DNA from 2 places in the Cellulosimicrobium sp. 4261 genome. Region 1 is predicted to be linked to the other one. Evidence: predicted binding sites of a transcription regulator. Region 1 holds the regulator's gene; the other holds the start of a gene.

Evidence for each region. Region 1 encodes HspR, which represses chaperone genes until heat shock. Its sites were predicted from a motif close to AAGTTGAGTCNNNNNGACTCAACTT; they were not measured.
Region 2: the regulator HspR is predicted to act here: its motif matches at 6,605-6,629, upstream of clpB (ATP-dependent chaperone ClpB).

Annotation. Positions count from the first base shown of each region.
Region 1 is NZ_JBEPOQ010000004.1:81,164-90,877, reverse strand. It holds gene ABIE39_RS06725 (alanine--tRNA ligase-related protein) at 1-867, shown strand, start outside; gene dnaK (molecular chaperone DnaK) at 1,025-2,908, shown strand; gene grpE (nucleotide exchange factor GrpE) at 2,905-3,567, shown strand; gene ABIE39_RS06710 (DnaJ C-terminal domain-containing protein) at 3,721-4,713, shown strand; gene ABIE39_RS06705 (heat shock protein transcriptional repressor HspR) at 4,751-5,260, shown strand; gene ABIE39_RS06700 (DUF1540 domain-containing protein) at 5,419-5,727, shown strand; gene ABIE39_RS06695 (hypothetical protein) at 5,835-6,632, opposite strand; gene ABIE39_RS06690 (sigma-70 family RNA polymerase sigma factor) at 6,808-9,714, shown strand, end outside.
Region 2 is NZ_JBEPOQ010000001.1:258,696-268,409, reverse strand. It holds gene ABIE39_RS01230 (DoxX family membrane protein) at 1-227, shown strand, start outside; gene ABIE39_RS01225 (methylated-DNA--[protein]-cysteine S-methyltransferase) at 259-837, opposite strand; gene ABIE39_RS01220 (AlkA N-terminal domain-containing protein) at 834-2,432, opposite strand; gene ABIE39_RS01215 (alpha/beta hydrolase) at 2,498-3,475, opposite strand; gene ABIE39_RS01210 (enoyl-CoA hydratase/isomerase family protein) at 3,582-4,913, shown strand; gene ABIE39_RS01205 (LppM family (lipo)protein) at 4,987-6,387, opposite strand; gene clpB (ATP-dependent chaperone ClpB) at 6,682-9,303, shown strand; gene ABIE39_RS01195 (diacylglycerol kinase family protein) at 9,428-9,714, shown strand, end outside.

The DNA of each region.
Region 1 (9,714 bases):
TACGACGCCGAGGAGAACTGGTGGAGCCGGGGCGGCGGCCTGGAGGGCACGCCCGCGGGCGACCCGTGCGGGCCGGACTCGGAGGTCTTCTACGACCTGGGCCCGGAGCTCCACGACCCGTCCGCCGGCGAGCCGCACCCGGCGAGCGAGGGGGGACGGTTCGTCGAGATCGGCAACCAGGTGTTCATGCGCTACCGCCGCACGGGCGAGGGCTTCGTCCTCCTCGACGAGCCGAGCATCGACTTCGGGGGCGGGCTCGAGCGCATCGCCGCCGCCGCGACGGCGTCCCCCGACGTGTTCGACGTGAGCCTGCTGCGCCCCCTGGTCGACCGGCTCGAGGACCTGAGCGGCCGCACGTACGAGGACGACCCGCGCCCGTTCCGCGTGATCGCGGACCACGTGCGCGCCGCGACGTTCCTCGCCGCCGACGGCGTGCGGCCGGGCAACAAGGCGCACGGGTACGTGCTGCGGCGGCTCGTGCGCCGGGCCGTGGTGCACGCGCTCCGGCTCGGGCTGGAGGACCGGTTCGTCGACGACCTCGTCGCCGTCGTGGCCGAGTCGTACCGCGACGCCTACCCGAGCCTGGCCGAGCAGCGCGCGGAGCTGAGCGGCGTGCTCCGGGACGAGGAGTCGCGCTTCCGACGGACGGTGCACCGGGGGCTCCGAGAGCTCGAGAGGCTCCGGGGCACGACCGTCACGGGCGACCACCTGTTCGTGCTCGCCGACACCTGGGGCTTCCCCGTCGAGCTGGCGGTCGACGAGGTCCGCCGCCGCGACATGGCTCTCGCCGCCGACTGGCAGGAGGGCTACGCGCAGCAGCGGGCGCGCCAGCAGGCGCGGTCCCGGGCGGCCGCGAGCGGGGAATAGTGCGGGTCGCGTGAAGGTTGAGCCTGATGGACTCAAGTTGAGCCGGGTGAGGTTGCGCGAGCACCGACCACGGATCTACCTTGAGTGAAGCAGACTCAACCCGGTGTGCCGAGGCGCAGCAGCGCCGTCGGGCACCCAGAACGACGGAGGCACACACATGGCACGAGCAGTCGGGATCGACCTCGGCACCACCAACTCGGTGGTCGCCGTCCTCGAGGGCGGAGAGCCCACGGTCATCGCGAACGCCGAGGGGTCGCGCACGACGCCGTCGGTGGTCGCCTTCTCCAAGACCGGCGAGGTCCTCGTCGGCGAGGTCGCCAAGCGCCAGGCGGTCACGAACGTCGACCGCACCATCAGCTCGGTGAAGCGCCACATGGGCACCGACTGGTCGGTGGAGATCGACGACAAGAAGTACACCGCGCAGGAGATCTCCGCGCGCATCCTGGGCAAGCTCAAGCGCGACGCCGAGGAGTACCTGGGCGAGCCCGTCACCGACGCGGTCGTCACCGTCCCGGCGTACTTCAACGACGCCGAGCGCCAGGCGACCAAGGACGCCGGGCAGATCGCGGGCCTCAACGTGACCCGCATCGTCAACGAGCCCACCGCGGCCGCGCTCGCGTACGGTCTGGAGAAGGGCAAGGAGGACGAGCTCATCCTTGTCTTCGACCTGGGCGGCGGCACGTTCGACGTCTCGCTCCTCGAGGTCGGCAAGGACGAGGACGACTTCTCCACGATCCAGGTCCGCGCGACCTCGGGCGACAACCGCCTGGGTGGCGACGACTGGGACAACCGCATCGTCGAGCACCTCATCAAGCAGGTGAAGAACAGCTCGGGCGTCGACCTGTCGAAGGACAAGATCGCGCTCCAGCGTCTGCGCGAGGCCGCCGAGCAGGCGAAGAAGGAGCTCTCGTCCGCGACGAGCACCACCATCTCGATGCAGTACCTCTCGATGAGCGAGAACGGCCCCATCCACCTGGACGAGAAGCTCACGCGCGCCCAGTTCCAGCAGATGACGCAGGACCTCCTCGACCGGACGAAGGCCCCGTTCCACAAGGTCATCTCCGACGCGGGCGTCTCCGTCTCCGACATCGACCACGTCGTGCTCGTGGGTGGTTCCACCCGCATGCCGGCCGTGACCGACGTCGTCAAGGAGCTCACGGGCGGCAAGGAGCCGAACAAGGGCGTCAACCCGGACGAGGTCGTCGCCGTCGGCGCGGCCCTGCAGGCCGGCGTCATCTCCGGTGACCGCAAGGACGTCCTGCTCATCGACGTCACCCCGCTGTCCCTCGGCATCGAGACCAAGGGCGGCGTGATGACCAAGCTCATCGAGCGCAACACGGCCATCCCGACCAAGCGCAGCGAGATCTTCTCGACGGCCGAGGACAACCAGCCGTCGGTGCTCATCCAGGTGTTCCAGGGCGAGCGCGAGTTCGCGCGCGACAACAAGCCGCTCGGCACGTTCGAGCTGACCGGCATCGCGCCGGCCCCGCGCGGCGTGCCGCAGATCGAGGTCACCTTCGACATCGACGCGAACGGCATCGTCCACGTCGGCGCGAAGGACCGCGGCACCGGCAAGGAGCAGAAGATGACCATCACGGGTGGCTCGGCGCTGCCCAAGGAGGACATCGACCGCATGGTCAAGGAGGCCGAGGAGCACGCGGCCGAGGACAAGAAGCGTCGCGAGGACGCGGAGACCCGCAACCAGGCCGAGGCGTTCGTCTACTCGACCGAGAAGCTCGTCTCCGAGAACAAGGAGAAGCTCCCCGCCGACGTCGTCACCGAGGTCGAGGCCGACATCGCGTCGGTGAAGTCCGCGCTCGAGGGCGAGGACGCCGACGCCGTGAAGACCGCGCACGAGAAGCTCGTCGCGTCCTCGCAGAAGATCGGCCAGGCGCTCTACGCCTCGGCCGAGCAGGAGCAGGCCGCCGGCAACCCCGGCGCCGCGCAGGACGACGCGACCGCCGCGGCGGGCGCGACGTCCGCCCCTGACGAGGACGTCGTCGACGCCGAGATCGTGGACGAGGAGGACGAGCGCAAGTGACGGCCGACGGACCGACCGACCCGCAGGGCCCCGAGGAGCAGGCCGGGCGCGAGCCCGGCCAGGGCTCCGACGACAAGCCCTTCCAGTTCACGGACAAGCGCAAGGTCGACCCGGAGAGCGGTCGGCCTCGCCCCGAGGGCGAGGCCGGCGGCTCCGCGGGCGACGACGCGGAGACGGACCCGCTCGCGGGCCTCGACTTCGAGCCGTCCGACGAGGCCGGGGTCGACGCCGCGGTCCTCGCGGCGAAGGCCGAGGCCGCGGAGCACCTCGACGCGCTCCAGCGTGAGCGGGCCAGCTTCACGAACTACCGCAACCGGTCGTTGCGCGACCAGGAGGCCGCGCGCACGAAGGGGATCGAGGACGTGCTCACCGCGCTCCTCCCGGTCCTCGACGACATCGACCGCGCGCGGCAGCACGGCGAGCTGACGGGGCCGTTCGCGGCCATCGCCGACAAGCTCGACGCGTCGCTCGAGAAGTTCGGGATCGAGCGCTACGGCGCGGTGGGCGACGAGTTCGACCCCACCGTCCATGAGGCGCTCATGCACCAGCCCGACCCCGAGGCCACCGCCACCACGGTGAACCTCGTCATCGAGCCCGGCTACCGGATCGGGGAGCGGGTCGTGCGCGCCGCGCGCGTCTCGGTCGTCGGCCCGCAGTAGCCACCCCTTCCTCGTGCCCGACGGCGCGGGCGCACCTCCCGCGCGGAGGTGCGCTCCGCCGTCGGGCACGCGAGGATCACCAGCAGCAGACCCACCGGCAGCAGCCATGGAACGAAGGACCAGGACAACGACCACCGACAGGAGGGAGGCGCCGTGACCGGACAGGACTGGATGGAGAAGGACTTCTACGCCGCGCTCGGCGTCCCCAAGGACGCCGACGACGCCGCGATCAAGAAGGCCTATCGCAAGCTCGCCCGCAAGTACCACCCCGACCAGAACCAGGGCGACGCGAGCGCCGAGGCCAAGTTCAAGGAGATCGGCGAGGCGTACGCCGTGCTGTCGGACCCCAAGGAGCGCGAGCAGTACGACGCGATCCGGGCGATGGCGGGCGGGGGCGCGCGCTTCTCCGCGGGCCCCGGCGGCGCCGGGGGAGCGGGCTTCGAGGACGTCTTCGGCGGCATGTTCGGCGGCGGGGGCCCGGGCGGCACCCGGGTCCGCTACTCGACCGGCGGCCAGGGCGCGGGCGGTTTCGAGGACATCCTCGGCTCGATGTTCGGCGGTGGCGGGGCAGGCCAGCAGTTCGGCGGCCCCCGGCCCCGCGCCGGCGCGGACCTCGCGGCGGCCACGACCCTGCCCTTCCGGCAGGCGGTCGAGGGCTCGACCGTGACGTTCACCGTCGACGGCCGCACGGTCACGACGCGCATCCCGCCGGGCGTCCGCGACGGCCAGAAGATCCGCCTGCGCGGCAAGGGCCGCCCGGGCACGGCGGGCGGGCCCGACGGCGACCTCGTCGTCACCGTGCACGTCACCCCGCACCCGGTGTTCTCGCTCGACGGGAACAACCTGCGGATCACGGTCCCGGTGACGTTCCCCGAGGCCGCGCTCGGCGCGACGATCGCCGTGCCGACGCTCGACGGCTCGACCGTCAAGGTCAAGGTGCCGGCCGGCACGCCGTCGGGGCGCACGCTGCGCGTCCGGGGCCGGGGCGTGAAGACCGCGAAGTCGACCGGCGACCTGCTCGTCACGGTCCAGGTCGCGGTGCCGCAGAAGCTCTCGAAGGCCGCTCGCGAGGCGGTCGAGACGTTCGCCGCCGCGACCGACGGTCAGGACGTGCGGGCCGACCTGGTCCGCCAGGCCGCGGAGTGACCGGCGCCCGGGGCGCCGGCTCGGGAAGGAGGCCCGGATGACCGCGTACCGCACGGACGACGCCCGGACGGGTCCGGACGTGACGCCCGACGTCGATCAGGACGCGCCCGTCCTCGTCATCTCGCAGGCCGCGGCGCTCGCGGGCATGCACCCGCAGACGCTGCGCCAGTACGACCGCCTCGGCCTCGTGGTGCCGCGCCGCACCGCGGGCCGGGGGCGGCGGTACTCGCTGCGCGACGTCGCGAAGCTGCTCGAGGTGCAGCGCCTCAGCCACGACGAGGGCATCAACCTCGCCGGCATCCAGCGGATCCTGGCCCTCGAGTCGCAGGTCGAGCGGCTCGAGCGGCGCATCGAGGCGCTCTCGGCGCGCGTCGAGCCGGGCGGCCGCGTGTTCGCCGCCGCGGCGAGCGGCGACGTCGTCGTCGTGCCCCGCGGGCGCAGCGTGCGGCGTGGGGTCGAGGAGGCGCTGCGCGAGACGCTCGTCGAGCACGGCGAGGCGCGCGCGCTCGTCATCTGGCGGCCCCGGGCCGACGGCACCGACAACTGACCTGCAACGAAGCATTTCCGCAAGAAAGCCGTGCGGTAATTGCTGCGCATTCTTGCATTTCTGAGCAAGGCCTTCCTTGCTATACACCGAGGAATTCGCGGAATACCGTGGAACGCGGAGACCGACCCACGAGGGGTCCTCGGAGACAGGAGATCGCGATGAGCAGCCTCACGGAGATGCCCCAGGTCGTCGAGTGTTCCATCGACGGCTGCGGCTACAACCACGACCACGGGTGCCACGCGGGCGCCGTGACCATCGCCGGTCACACCGGCGACGCCGAGTGCGCGACCTTCATCCCGCTGGGCACCAAGGGCGGGCTGGAGAAGGTGCTCGCGCACGTCGGGGCCTGCCAGCGCACGGAGTGCGTGCACAACGCCTCGCTCGAGTGCTCCGCGCCGTCGATCCGCGTCGGGGCGGGCGCGTCCGGCGAGGACCGGGCCGACTGCCTCACCTTCACGCCGCGCTGACACGCGGTCGCCGCCTTGCTCGCGGGCGGTCGGTCACCTGCCGGCCGCAGACGCCCCCGGACGCCCCGGACCACGTGCTCGCCCGCGTGGGACGGGGCGTCGTCGTGTCAGCGCTGGAGCGTGTCGAGGAGCTGGACGGCGGCCGTGTGCGTGCGCGGGAGCGGTTCGAGCCAGACGCGCGGCGGCCGGCGCAGGATCGCCGTGACCCCCAGCGCGAGGCCCGTGCGCTCGATGTTGTGGCGGAGCACGGTGCGCAGGACGTCGTCGTCCGCGTCCCGCTCGCCGAGCACGACGAAGAGCCCGTTGCCCATCGACGCCATGGGGTGGCCCTCGCCGAACGTGTGGGTGAGCGCGCGGCCCATCGCGGCCGACCGCGCGAACCGTTGCCACCCCGTGAGGTCGTCGAGCGCGACGTCGACGACGAGCAGCCCGTGGGTCCGGGTCGCGTCGAGGCCCGCGCGCTCGGCCGCACCGTACGTCTCGCGGAGCCGGTGCACCAGGTACTGGGTCGTGGCGAGACCGGACTCCGGGTCCAGGACCTCGGGTGCCACGGGATTGGCCTCGTACCCCTCGGACCAGCCGACCGCCACGCCGCGGACGAGGTCGAGGACCGGCTCGCGGTCGTGCGCGCGGTACAGGCAGACGACGTCGTCGATGGCCTCGCCGATCCCGACCCCGGCCTCGGCGCGGACACGGCCGAGCCGCTCGGCCGCGGGCGTCGCGTCCCGCTCCTCGCACAACGCCTCGACGAGCGCGTCGACGGCAGGGTGGTACCAGTCGCCCGGCCGTAGCCAGACGCTGTCGGCGCTCGCGCGCCGCCACCGCTCGCGCACGGCGTCGGTCGCGGGCACGGCGTACCCCGGGAGGTGGTCCATGTAGATGAGACGTGCGGCCGCGGGATCCATGACGCGAGAACCGCGGGAAGTTTCCAGGACCTCGCGTCCCGGGTGAAAAGGGGCGAACCGGAGGAAGTGCGACTCCTTTCGTTCCGGTGGCGGGATGCCTCTGCCCGTGAGATGGACGGGCGTCTACTATGGCCACCGTAGCCTCGGTTCGGGGCGGTCTCCGGGGCGGGTGACGATGACGCAGGCACAGGAACGGGTGGAGAGCGAGGCGTTCAGCGACGCCGAGCTCATCACCGCCGTGCGTGCGGGAGACACGGGCGCCTACGGGGTGCTCTACGAACGGCACGCCGGTGCCGCGCGCACGGTCGCGCGCCAGTACGTCCGCTCGAGCGCCGACGCCGACGACGTGGTGTCGGACGCGTTCGCTCGCACGCTCTCTGTGCTGCAGAGCGGCGGCGGCCCGGACGTCACCTTCCGCGCCTACCTCTTCACCGTCGTCCGCCGGCTGTCGTACGACCTCGTGAACGGCGCCCGGCGCACGCAGCCGACCGACGACGAGCGCACGTTCGAGTCGGCGTTCGGCCCGATGGCCTCGACGGAGGACCCGACGCTCGAGGGCTTCGAGCGCTCGACGGTCACGCGCGCCTACCAGGACCTGCCGGAGCGGTGGCGTGCCGTGCTCTGGTACACCGAGGTCGAGAGCCTGTCCCCGGCCGAGATCGCCCCGCTCCTCGGCCTCACCGCGAACGGCGTCTCCGCGCTCGCGTACCGCGCCCGCGAGGGGCTGCGCCAGGCGTACCTCCAGCAGCACCTGACGTCCGTCCCCGCCGAGGAGTGCCGCACGGTCAACGCGCTCCTCGGGTCCTACGTGCGCGGGGGCCTCGCGAAGCGCGAGACGGCGCGCGTCGAGTCGCACCTCGAGGGCTGCGACGACTGCCGCGGGCTCGTGCTCGAGCTGGGCGACGTGTCCCACGGCATGCGCGCCGTCATCGCCCCGCTCGTGCTCGGCGTGGGCGCGCTCGGTCTCGTCGGGACGGCCCTGCCGACCACGGGTGGCGCAGCCGTCGCCGGCGGCGTCGCGGCCGCGCTCCAGGGCGCGTCCGGCAGCGGGTCGGCGAGCGGCGCGGGTGCGGGTGGCTCGGGCGCAAGTGGTTCGGGTGGCGCGGGCGGGTCGGGTGCCGGAGGCTCGAGCGCCGGCGGGTCCGGCGCGGCCGGCGGTTCGGGTGCGGCAGGTGGCTCGGGTGCGGCGGGCGGGTCCGGTGCGGCGACCGGTGCCGGTGCCGGTGCGGGCGTCGGCGGCGGCGCCGGCGCGGGTGCCGCCGGGACCGGGGTGATCGGTGGTGCCGGCGCGGCGGCGGGAGCCGTCGGCGCCGCGGGCAGCGTCGCCGGAGGCGCGGCCGGTGCCGGGGCCGGTGCAGGTGCCGGGGCTGCGGCGGTGGGCGGAGCGGCAGCCGTCGGCGGTGCCGCGGCGGGCGGTGGCGCCCTGGCCGCGGCCGGGGCCGGGGGACTGCTCGCGCTGGTCGCGTCCGCGCCGATCGCCGCGGCGGCGGTCACCGTGGGCGTCCTCGCCGTCGCAGGGCTGGGCGTCGCGGGCGCGCTCGGGGCCTTCACCCCCGAGCCGTCGCCGTCGCCGTCCTCGCAGTCGTCCCCGTCGCCGTCCGGCTCGTCGCCGTCTCCGGCGCCCTCGCCGAGCGCGGGGACGACCGCCCCGACGTCCGACCCCACGACGGACCCGACGTCGCCCACCAACATCCCGCCGGCGCCGACGGACCCGACCACGCCTGATGCGGGGGCGACTCCGCCCGCCGGCGGTACGCCGCCCGGCGACACGAGCCCGGTCGGCTCCGTCCCCGTCGACCCCGCACCCGTCGGGCCCACCGACCCGGGGACCGGCGAGCCGACGCCCGTCGACCCGACGCCGGAGCCTGCACCGGCCGCGCTCGATGTCGCGCTCGGGACCGGTATCGAGATGGAGGCGCGCAAGCCCGCCGACGTGCGCCTGACGGTGTCGAACTCGGGCGGGAAGGCGGCGCAGGACGTCACGGTCGAGGTCGACCTGCCGGCCGGCGTGGAGGCCGTCACGTCGTCGGTCGTCGCGCGGGGCGCGTCGGTCGCCCCCGTGCTGCGCACGGCCGCGCTCCCGTGCGGCCCCGCCGCAGCGGGCGGCACGCTCGCGTGCGCGGTGGGCGTGCTCGCGCCGGGTGAGGCCCGCGACCTCGTCGTCACGGTCACGGCCCGCGGCGGCGGTGTCTACGAGTTCCCCGCACGTGTGAAGGCGGAAGGGCTGCGGACGGTGGAGCGCAACCTCACGCCGCCGCCCCTGAAGTACGTCGGCGCGGAGGTCCGGCTCGACGACGAGCGCGTGACGCTCGCGGCGAACCCCGGGACCGCGACGCTCACGTTCACGGCCGCCAACACCGGCGACCGCGACGCCAGCGGCGTGCGCTTCACCGTGCCCACGCTGCCGGAGGGGTTGTCCCTCCGCCCTGTGGACGACGACTGGACCTGCACCACCCCGGGCGACGGCGCCGCGCTCGAGTGCGCGAGCGACACCGTGCTGCCCGCGCCGGCGCGCGGCGCGTCCGCCGGGCCGGCGGTCGACCTGGCCGTGCAGCTCCGCGCGGACGGCTCGTTCGTGCCCGAGGTCCAGCAGCGCGACGACGGCGCGCTCCGCGTGCTCCCCGCGGCCGTCCCCGTCGAGGTGCGGGCCGGGGCCGACGACCAGGCGGCTACCGCGAGCCGCACGCTCAGCGCGGCGGTGCCGCTCGCGTGGCTCGGGGCCGACGACGTCCAGGTCCGCGCGAAGAACGCGGACGGCACGGTGCGGTACACCGCCGACGTCGCGAACGGGACGGGTGCGCCCGTCACGGTCGGCCTCGCCGCGCCGGACACGCCCGCGTGGCACGCGGCCGACCTCCCCGGGCGCACGAGCGTGGGCGAGAGCGCCTCGCTCGTGGTCGACGTCAACGCGCCCGCGGTGCCTGCGAGCATGCTCGTGCTCTCGCAGGAGCGGCTGCTCGTGGGGTCGGGCGGCGAGGCGGTCGTCTCGCGGCCGCCGAGCGGGGTCGCGCTCGCGCTCGACGGCCAGACGATCGCGCCCGTCGTCCCGGAGGCGGCGGTCGCGCAGTGCGTGTTCGACCCG
Region 2 (9,714 bases), on a different contig from region 1:
GCGCGCTGCGGGCGGGGCTCGTCGTGCTCGCCGTCACGCTGGCCGGCGTCCTCTCCCCGGTCGCGCTCTTCCCGGGCGACCTGTTCGGCGACGGCATGACCCTCATGGGTCAGTACGTGCTCAAGGACGTCGTCCTCGTGGCCGCCGCCGGGGTGGTGGCGGCGGCGACGCTCGGCGCCCGGTTCACGCTCGCGGCGCCGGAGCCGGCGCGCGCTCCGGCGGCGTGAGACCGGGGCCGTCGGTCCGTCCCCGGCGGCCTCAGCCCACCGGCGCCGACGCGGTCGCCCGGGCCTCGCGATCGAGGAGGCTGCGCTTGACGTCCAGGCCGTAGCGGAAGCCGCCGAGGCTGCCGTCCGTGCGCAGCACGCGGTGGCAGGGCACGAACAGGGCCGCCGCGTTCATCGCGCAGGCGCCCGCGGCGGCACGGACGGCGGCGGGCCGCCCCGACAGCTCCGCGTACCGGGTGTAGGTCACCGGGTCGCCGGGCTCGACCGTGCGCAGCACGTCCCACGCGTGCGCGCGGTAGGGTCCCGAGGCCTGTCGCACCGGCACGGCGTCGATCGCCCGCACGTCGCCCGCGTAGTAGGCCCGGACCGCGGCGACGGCGGTCGCGACGGCGGGGTCGTCGTCGGGCACGGGGGTCACCTCCGCGGGGCGCAGCCCGGGGTGCACGAGGGCGACGAGGGACGCGGCGTCGTCGGTCCAGCCGGACGCGAGGACCGCGCCGGCGGCGTCGACGACGACCGTGAACGGACCGTCGGGCGTGGTGAGCGTCGTGGTGACGGCCGGGCTCGTGCCTGCCGTCGCGGTGGTGGTGGGAGCGGGTGCGGTGGTCACGGGGTCTCCTTCGGAGGGGTCGGGGCAGGCGCGGAGGCGCGCCAGAGGTGCATCGCGGCGTACGAGCGCCACGGCGCCCAGCGCTCGGCGCGGGCGGCGAGCGCGCGGCGGTCGTCGGGCAGGCCGAGCGCGGCGGCACCCGCGCGGAGGGCGAGGTCGCCGTCGAGCAGGACGTCGGGGTCGTGCAGCACGCGCATCGCCACGTACCCGGACGTCCACGGCCCGACGCCGGGCATCGCCTCGAGCGCCGCGCGCTGGGCCGCGGGGTCGTCGGCCGGGGAGAGGGCGAGCGACCCGTCGGCGAGCGCGTGCGCGACGCCGAGCACCGCCGCCGTGCGCCGGGCGGGGCCGCGCAGGTGGTCCGCGCCCCCGGCGGCGAGCTGCGCGGGCGTCGGGAACAGGCGTGTCGGCCCGAACCGCGACGCGAACGGCGTCCCGAGCGCGACGGCGAGCCGCGACAGGTGCGTCCGCGCGGCCGCGACCGAGATCTGCTGCCCGACGAGCGCGCGCACGAGGATCTCGGCGGCGTCCACCGCCCCCGGGACGCGGATCCCCGGGACCGCGTGGACCGACGCGGCGAGCGCCGGGTCCGCGGCGAGGGCGGCGTCCACGGCCGCGGGGTCGGCGTCGAGGTCGAACAGCCGCCGGACGCGCGCGATCGCCGCCGGGAGGTCGGCCACGGACGTCAGCTCGAGCTCCACGTGGAAGCGCGGCGGGCGCCGTCGGGTCCCGGGCGGCGGCCCGTAGGTGGCTCGGAGAGCGCCCGGCCCGTGCGGCAGCGCGAGCGTGCGCGCGTAGGAGAGCAGCGGGCCGTCGAGGTCGACGACCTCGACGCCGTCCACCGCACGCGCCGCGAGGAACGCGAACACGCCGTGGGCGTCGAACGGCTCGCGCAGCGGGAGGGTGAGGTCGAGCGCGGCGGTGGCGCCGCCGTCGTCCGCGGGGGACCCGGCGGTCTCGGCGCGCGAGCCGGGGTCGCCGGTCGACGTCGCCCGGTCGGGCCGGGCGCGACGGCGCAGCTCGCCCGGCGTCGTGTCGAAGACCTCGGCGACCGTGTCGTTGAACTGACGCACGCTGCCGAAGCCGGCGGCGAACGCGACGTCGGCCAGCCGCAGGTCGGTCCCGGTGAGCAGGGCGCGCGCCGTCTGGGCGCGCACCGCACGGGCGAGCGCGACCGGACCGGCGCCGAGCTCCGCGACGAGCACGCGGTGCACGTGCCGGGCCGAGTAGCCGAGGCGGGCGGCGAGGCCGTCGACGCCCTCGCGGTCCACGACGCCGTCCGCGACGAGGCGCATGGCCCGGGCCGACAGGTCGTGCCCGAGGTCCCAGCTCGGCGTGCCCGGCACCGCCTCCGGGAGGCAGCGCTTGCACGCGCGGTAGCCGGCCTCGTGGGCGGCGGCCGAGGTGAGGTAGAAGGTGACGTTCTCGGGCTTCGGGGTACGCGCCGGGCACGACGGCCGGCAGTAGATGCCGGTGCTGCTCACGGCGGTGATGAACTGCCCGTCGAAGCGGCGGTCGCGCGACGCGATGGCGCGGTAGCGCTCGGCGAACACGGGGTCCGTGGTCGCCGGGCGCGTCGCGAGGGTCGTCGTCATGACTCGATCCTCACCCGCCGGACCACGCGCTGGCTAGCGGGATTCGGACACGACGGTGAGCGGCGTCAGACGCGTGCGTCGAGCCAGTCGAGGACCTCGCGCAGGTACGTCGACCGGGCAGGCTCGGGGGAGAGCGCGAGGTCGTGCGCGCCGCCCTCGACCGTGACGACCGTGACGTCGTCGCCCAGCCGCTCGGCCCGCGACGTGATGTGCCCGACGTCGAGCACGCTGTCGGTCGTGAGCAGGGCGTCGTGCCAGCCCGACGCCGGGCCGCTGCGCGCGGAGGCGAGCACGAGCACCGGGCAGTCGACGTGGAGCCCGCGCGCGACGCGGGCGTGGCCGCGGCGCACCGCCCGCAGGAACCCGGCGCGCACGGGGAACCCCTCGATCGGCTTCCACGCGAGGTCGAAGTCCCACTCGCCGCCGGTGCCCGCGTGCAGCGCCTCCGCCCAGTGCGGGTCGAGCGCGCCCACGACGAGCCGCGGCGCGACCCGCCCGACGACGTCGACCACCCACGTCACCGGGCCCCGGAACACCCACGGCTTGTTGAGGTCGAACCACGGGCTGTTGAGCACGAGCGCCGCGAGCCGGCCGGGCCGCGCGTCGGCCCACAGGCTCGCGAGGAGGCCCCCGGTCGAGTGCCCCAGCACCACGATCCGGTCGTGGCCCTCGGCGCGCACCGCGCGCGCCGCCGCGTCGAGGTCCTGCGCGTAGACGGCGAGGTCGGTGACGAAGTTCGGGTCGTCGTCGGGCCGCGACGGCGCGCCCGTGCCGCGGCCGATCGAGCGCCCGTAGCCGCGCAGGTCGACGGCGTAGAACCGGTATCCGCGCGCCTCGACGGCCTCCGCGACGTGCGTCTGGAAGAAGTAGTCGATGAACCCGTGCACGTACAGCACCGCGGGCCGGTCGCCCGCAGGCGCCGCGGCGTCGCGCCGCACCAGGGTCGCCACCGCACCGTCCGGGAGGTCGAGGTCGCGCGCGACCCAGTCCCCGCCCAGCACGTCGGGCCGCCAGGTCCCGTCCGTCCGCGTCGCCTCGTCCACCGCCGCCTCCTCGCTGCTCCCGGCACCGCCGGCCCGACCCCTCTGCCGTGCCAGGGTCCCACGTCGTGCGCACCCGCGGCCGCCGACGGGCGGTAGCGTGACGCGGATGACGAGCGAGATCCTCGCCCGCGTCGACGACGGCGTCGGGCACCTCACCCTGGACCGGCCCCGCGCGCTCAACGCGCTCGGGTACTCGATGCTCGGCGAGATCGCCGACGTGCTGGACGAGTGGCGCGTCGACCCGACCGTGCGTCTCGTGCTGCTCGACGGCGCGGGCGACCGCGGCCTGTGCGCGGGCGGCGACATCCGCGAGCTGCACGCGTCGGTCGTCGCCGGGCAGCAGGCCGACGCGCGCCGGTACTTCCGGCGCGAGTACGCGGTCGACGCGGCGCTCGCGGAGCTGCCCGTGCCCGTCGTGACGATCATGGACGGCATCACGATGGGCGGCGGCGTCGGCCTCGCGGCCCACGCGCCGGTCCGCGTCGTCACCGAGCGCTCGCGCGTCGCGATGCCCGAGACGCGGATCGGCTTCACGCCCGACGTCGGTGGGTCGTGGCTCCTCGCCCGCGCGCCCGGGCGGCTGGGGGAGATGCTCGCGCTCGGCGCGGTGACGATGGACGCCGCCGACGCGATCCACGCCGGGCTCGCCGACCACTACGTGCCGAGCGAACGGCTGCCCGTGCTCGGCGCGGACCTCGCCGCGCTCGCGGGCGCGGGCGTCGACCCGCTCGACGTCGAGGCCGTGCGCGAGGTCGTGCGGCGGCACGCTCTCCCGACGCCGGTGTCCGGGCTCGTCGCGCGCCGGACCGCGATCGACGCCGCGTACGCGGCGGACACGGCGCCGGAGATCGTGGCGCGCCTGCGCGCGGCCGCCGCGGAGGGCGACGAGCGCGCGGGCGCGGAGGCGGACGAGCTCGAACGGCTGTCGCCCACGGCGGTCACCGTCGCGCTCGCGGCCGTGCGGAGCGCGCGCGGCCTGCCCGACCTCCGCGCCGCGCTCGCCCAGGAGTACGGGCTCGTCTGCTGGTTCGTCGACACGCAGCCGGACCTCGTCGAGGGGATCCGCGCGCAGGTGGTCGACAAGGACCGCGACCCGTCGTGGCGCCCCGCGACGCTCGAGGAGGTCGACCCCGCGCTCGGCGCCGAGGCGCTCGCCTACGTGCCCGCGGAGGCGCTGTGGGACGACGCCCTCAGCCCGCGGCTCGCGCGCCGCGCGGTCGAGGCCGTCGTGCGCCGGTTCGGCGAGGGGGAGCCGACGCCCGACGAGCTCGCCGAGGCGCACGACGACCTCGTCGTCGAGCTCGTGGAACGGCACGAGGACGGGAGCACCGTGGTGCACCTCGCCGACACGTGCGGCGAGCACTTCCTCGACGGCTACTGGCCCGCCGTGCGGCTCGACGCCGTCGGTGACGTCGTCGAGGTCACCGTCGAGTCCTGAGCGGTCCTGGACGCACGACAGCCCGCCCCGGTGCTCCGGGGCGGGCCGTCGTGTCGTGCGGGGTGCGGGCCGCTCAGTCGGTCGGCGGGCGCAGCCGCGTCGCGTCGTCGATCTCGTCGTCGGGACCGGCCTGCGCGCCCGGGCCGTCCTGGCCGGCGCCCGGCTGCGGCGGGAGCGGCTGGGTCGGTGCCGGCGGCTGGTGCGGCGGCAGCGGCTGGGTCGCGCCCGGCGCGACGGGCGGCTGCGCGGGCAGCGGCGTCGTCGGGGACGACTGCGGGTGCGGCGCGCCGGGGGGCGCGAACGGCGCGGCACCCGGGTAGCCGCCCTGCTGCGGCGGTGCCGGCGGCTGGCTGCCGTACGGGCCACCCTGCTGGCCCGGGCCGGACGGCGTCCCGTAGCCCTGCGGCTGGCCGGGCTGACCCGGGTACTGGCCCTGCTGGCCGGGGTACTGGCCGGGCTGACCCGGGTACTGACCCGGCTGGCCCGGGGCTCCGGGGTACTGGCCCTGCTGGCCGGGGTGCGCGCCGGGCTGGCCGTACTGACCCGGGTACTGGCCCTGCTGGCCCTGACCGGGGTACTGGCCCTGCTGGCCGGGCTGGCCCGGGTACGGCTGCTGGCCGGGGTACTGGCCCTGCTGACCGGGCTGACCCGGGTACTGCCCCGGGGCGCCGTAGACGCCCTGCTGGCCGGGCTGGCCGGGCTGGCCGGGCTGGCCGGGGTACCCGCCCTGCGGGAAGCCGGTGCCCTGGCCGTCCTGCGTGCCGGGCTTGGAGCGGAGCACGAGCCACAGCACGAGGCCGATGATGCCGAGCAGCACGAGGCCGCCGACCAGGAACCAGATCCACGCCGACGAGCCGGACTCGTCGGAGCTCCCGGCGTCGGGCGCGGTCGCGCCGTCGTCGGTCCCCTCGTCCGTGCCCTCGTCGGAGCCGGAGCCGGAGCCGGAGCCGGAGCCCGCGGAGCCGCCGGGCAGGGCCGAGCCGCGTGCCGTCATCTCGTTGACCTCGCCGACCACCGGCGTCCACGTCACGGTGTTGCCGTCGACCTCGCCGTTGGACTCCGCCACCTCGCCGGGGAACGTGATGGCGATCTTGATGTCGAGACCCTCCATCATCTGCCGCGACATCTCGTCGGTCGCCGCGTCACCCGTGTCCGGGTTGAACTCCTCGCCCGTCATGTCCATCGAGCCGCTCACGACGTAGTCGTCGCCCTCGCGGGTGACGGAGATCGAGTCGGCGGCGCCGGTGTCGAGCTGCGCGATCGGCTGGTCGGCGTAGGTGATCTTGGTGCCGGTGTAGCCGTCCTGCGCGTACGGCTCCTGCGTCGCGCCCTCCGGCATCTCGGACTCCATCTCGGAGCCCATCTGGTCCCAGAGCTCCTGGGGGTCCGACCCCATCGACTTGGCGACCTCGTCGGAGAACGCCATGACGACGCTGCCGTCGAACGTGTCGTCCTCGTTGAGGGTGATGGCCATGTCCATCCTCATGCACCCCGTGAGGAACAGTGCGAGGGTGGCGAGGAGGGCACCGAGGCCGAGTCGTCTGCGCAAGGGTGAGGAGTTCACCCGCCCAGCATGTCGCGGATCGTCGCCCGGGGCGAGGGTCGATGCCGTTTTGAGACGGAATGCGGCCGGACTTCATCCGCTCCGGGACGCGGGCGGGCGGGGAGAGGGCGTCCGGGGGTGCCGATCGAAGTTGAGCGGAATACACTCAACTTAGGAGTCGTTCCACTGGTCAGACCATCTTTTCGAGCATCACACGGAGCACCTATGGAAACGAAGTTCACCACGATGTCGCAGCAGGCGATCGGCGAGGCGATCCAGACCGCGTCGGCCGCCGGCAACCCCCAGCTCGAGCCGACCCACCTCCTGGCCGCGCTGCTCACTCAGGAGGGCGGCGTCGCCGTCGGGCTCCTCGACGCCGTCGGCGCGGACAAGCAGGCCGTGGGGCAGAAGGTTCGCGCCGCGCTCGTCGCGCTGCCCACCGCGAGCGGCTCGGCCGTCGCGCAGCCGACGCCGTCGCGCGCCACGTCCGCGGCGCTCGACGCCGCCGCGAAGGAGGCCCAGGCGCTCGGCGACGAGTACGTGTCGACGGAGCACCTGCTCCTCGGGATCGCGGCAGGGTCGTCGCAGGCCGCGACGATCCTCCAGCAGGCCGGTGCCACGGCCGAGGCCCTGCGCTCCGCGCTGCCCGCCGTCCGGGGCGGCGCGCGCGTGACGAGCCCCAACCCCGAGGGCACCTACAAGGCGCTCGAGCAGTACGGGACCGACCTCACGGCGCGCGCGGCCGAGGGGAAGCTCGACCCCGTCATCGGGCGCGACTCCGAGATCCGGCGCGTCGTGCAGGTGCTCAGCCGCCGCACCAAGAACAACCCGGTGCTCATCGGTGAGCCGGGCGTCGGCAAGACGGCCGTCGTCGAGGGCCTCGCCCAGCGCATCGTCGCGGGCGACGTCCCGACGTCGCTGCAGGGCAAGCGCCTCGTGTCGCTCGACCTCGCGAGCATGGTCGCGGGCGCGAAGTACCGCGGCGAGTTCGAGGAGCGCCTCAAGGCCGTCCTGGAGGAGATCAAGTCCTCCGACGGCGAGGTCGTCACGTTCATCGACGAGCTGCACACGGTCGTCGGGGCGGGCGCGGGCGGCGAGGGCGCCATGGACGCGGGCAACATGCTCAAGCCGATGCTCGCGCGCGGCGAGCTGCGCCTCGTCGGCGCGACCACGCTCGACGAGTACCGCGAGTACATCGAGAAGGACCCCGCGCTCGAGCGCCGGTTCCAGCAGGTGTTCGTCGGGGAGCCCTCCGTCGAGGACACGGTCGCGATCCTGCGCGGCCTCAAGGAGCGGTACGAGGCGCACCACAAGGTGACGATCGCCGACTCGGCGCTCGTCGCGGCGGCGTCGCTCTCCGACCGGTACATCACGGGCCGCCAGCTCCCGGACAAGGCGATCGACCTCGTCGACGAGGCGGCGTCGCGCCTGCGCATGGAGCTCGACTCCTCGCCGATCGAGATCGACGAGCTGCAGCGCGCCGTCACGCGCCTCGAGATGGAGGAGGTCGTGCTGTCCGAGTCGACCGACCCCGCGTCGCTCGAACGGCTCGAGAAGCTGCGCGCCGACCTCGCGGACCGTCGTGAGGAGCTCGCCGCGCTCACCGCGCGGTGGGAGGCCGAGAAGGCGGGCCACAACCGCGTCGGCGACCTGCGCGCCAAGCTCGACGAGCTGCGCGTCCAGGTCGAGCGCGCGATCCGCGAGGGCGACCTCGAGACCGCGGGCCGGCTGCAGTACGGCGAGATCCCGCAGGTGCAGCGCGAGCTCGACGAGGCCGAGGCGGCCGAGCAGGCCGACGACGCGTTCGCCGCGTCCGGCCCCGAGGCCGCGCCGATGATCGCGGACAAGGTCGGCGCCGACGAGATCGCGGAGGTCGTGTCCGCGTGGACGGGCATCCCCGCCGGCCGCATGCTCCAGGGCGAGAGCGAGAAGCTCCTGCACATGGAGGAGGTCATCGGGGAGCGCCTCATCGGCCAGCAGGCCGCCGTCCGCTCGGTGTCCGACGCCGTCCGCCGCTCGCGCGCGGGCGTCGCCGACCCGGACCGCCCCACGGGCTCGTTCCTCTTCCTCGGCCCCACGGGCGTCGGCAAGACGGAGCTCGCGAAGTCGCTCGCCGACTTCCTCTTCGACGACGAGCGCGCCATGGTGCGCATCGACATGTCCGAGTACTCCGAGAAGCACTCGGTCGCCCGGCTCGTCGGCGCGCCCCCGGGGTACGTCGGCTACGAGGAGGGCGGCCAGCTCACCGAGGCCGTCCGGCGTCGGCCGTACTCGGTCGTGCTGCTCGACGAGGTCGAGAAGGCGCACCCCGAGGTCTTCGACATCCTGCTGCAGGTGCTCGACGACGGCCGTCTCACCGACGGCCAGGGCCGCACGGTCGACTTCCGCAACGTCATCCTCGTGCTGACGTCGAACCTCGGCTCGCAGTTCCTCGTCGACCCGATGCTCGACGACGCGGAGAAGCGCGAGGCCGTGATGAGCACGGTGCGCGCGTCCTTCAAGCCGGAGTTCCTCAACCGGCTCGACGACGTCATCGTGTTCGAGCCGCTGACGATCGAGGAGCTGGGCCGGATCGTCGACATCCAGGTCGCCGCGCTCGGCCGGCGCCTCGCGGACCGGCGCATCACGCTCGACGTGACGACCGCCGCCCGCGAGTGGCTCGCGCTCGAGGGGTTCGACCCGGCGTACGGTGCGCGCCCGCTGCGCCGCCTCGTGCAGCGCGAGATCGGTGACCGCCTCGCGCGGATGCTGCTCTCGGGCGACGTCGCCGACGGCGACGTCGTGCGGGTCGACCGCGACCCCGAGGGCGGCGGCCTCGCCCTCGGCACGGAGATCCTCACGGCCTGACCCGACCGGCGGCCCGTGCCACGTCCTGCCCCCGCGGGCAGGTGCGGCACGGGCCGCGGTGCCGTCCGGCACGGTCGGCCCTCCCGGCCGCGCGTCGTCGCGGCGACCGGGACATACTCGGTCCGTGCCGACCGACGAGACGACCTCTTCCGCGACCACCGCCCCGCAGCGGCGGCCCGACGACGTCCCGCGCCGCTCCGCGGTCATCGTCAACCCGAACCGTGTCGAAGGGCTGGACGCGCTGCGCGAGCTGATCGTCACGCGACTCACGGACGCCGGGTGGCCCGAGCCCGCGTGGCTCGAGACGACGGCCGAGGACCCGGGGACGGGGCAGGCGCGTCAGGCCGTCGAGGACGGCGCCGAGGTGGTCTTCGTGAGCGGCGGCGACGGCACGGTCCGCGCCGTCGTGGA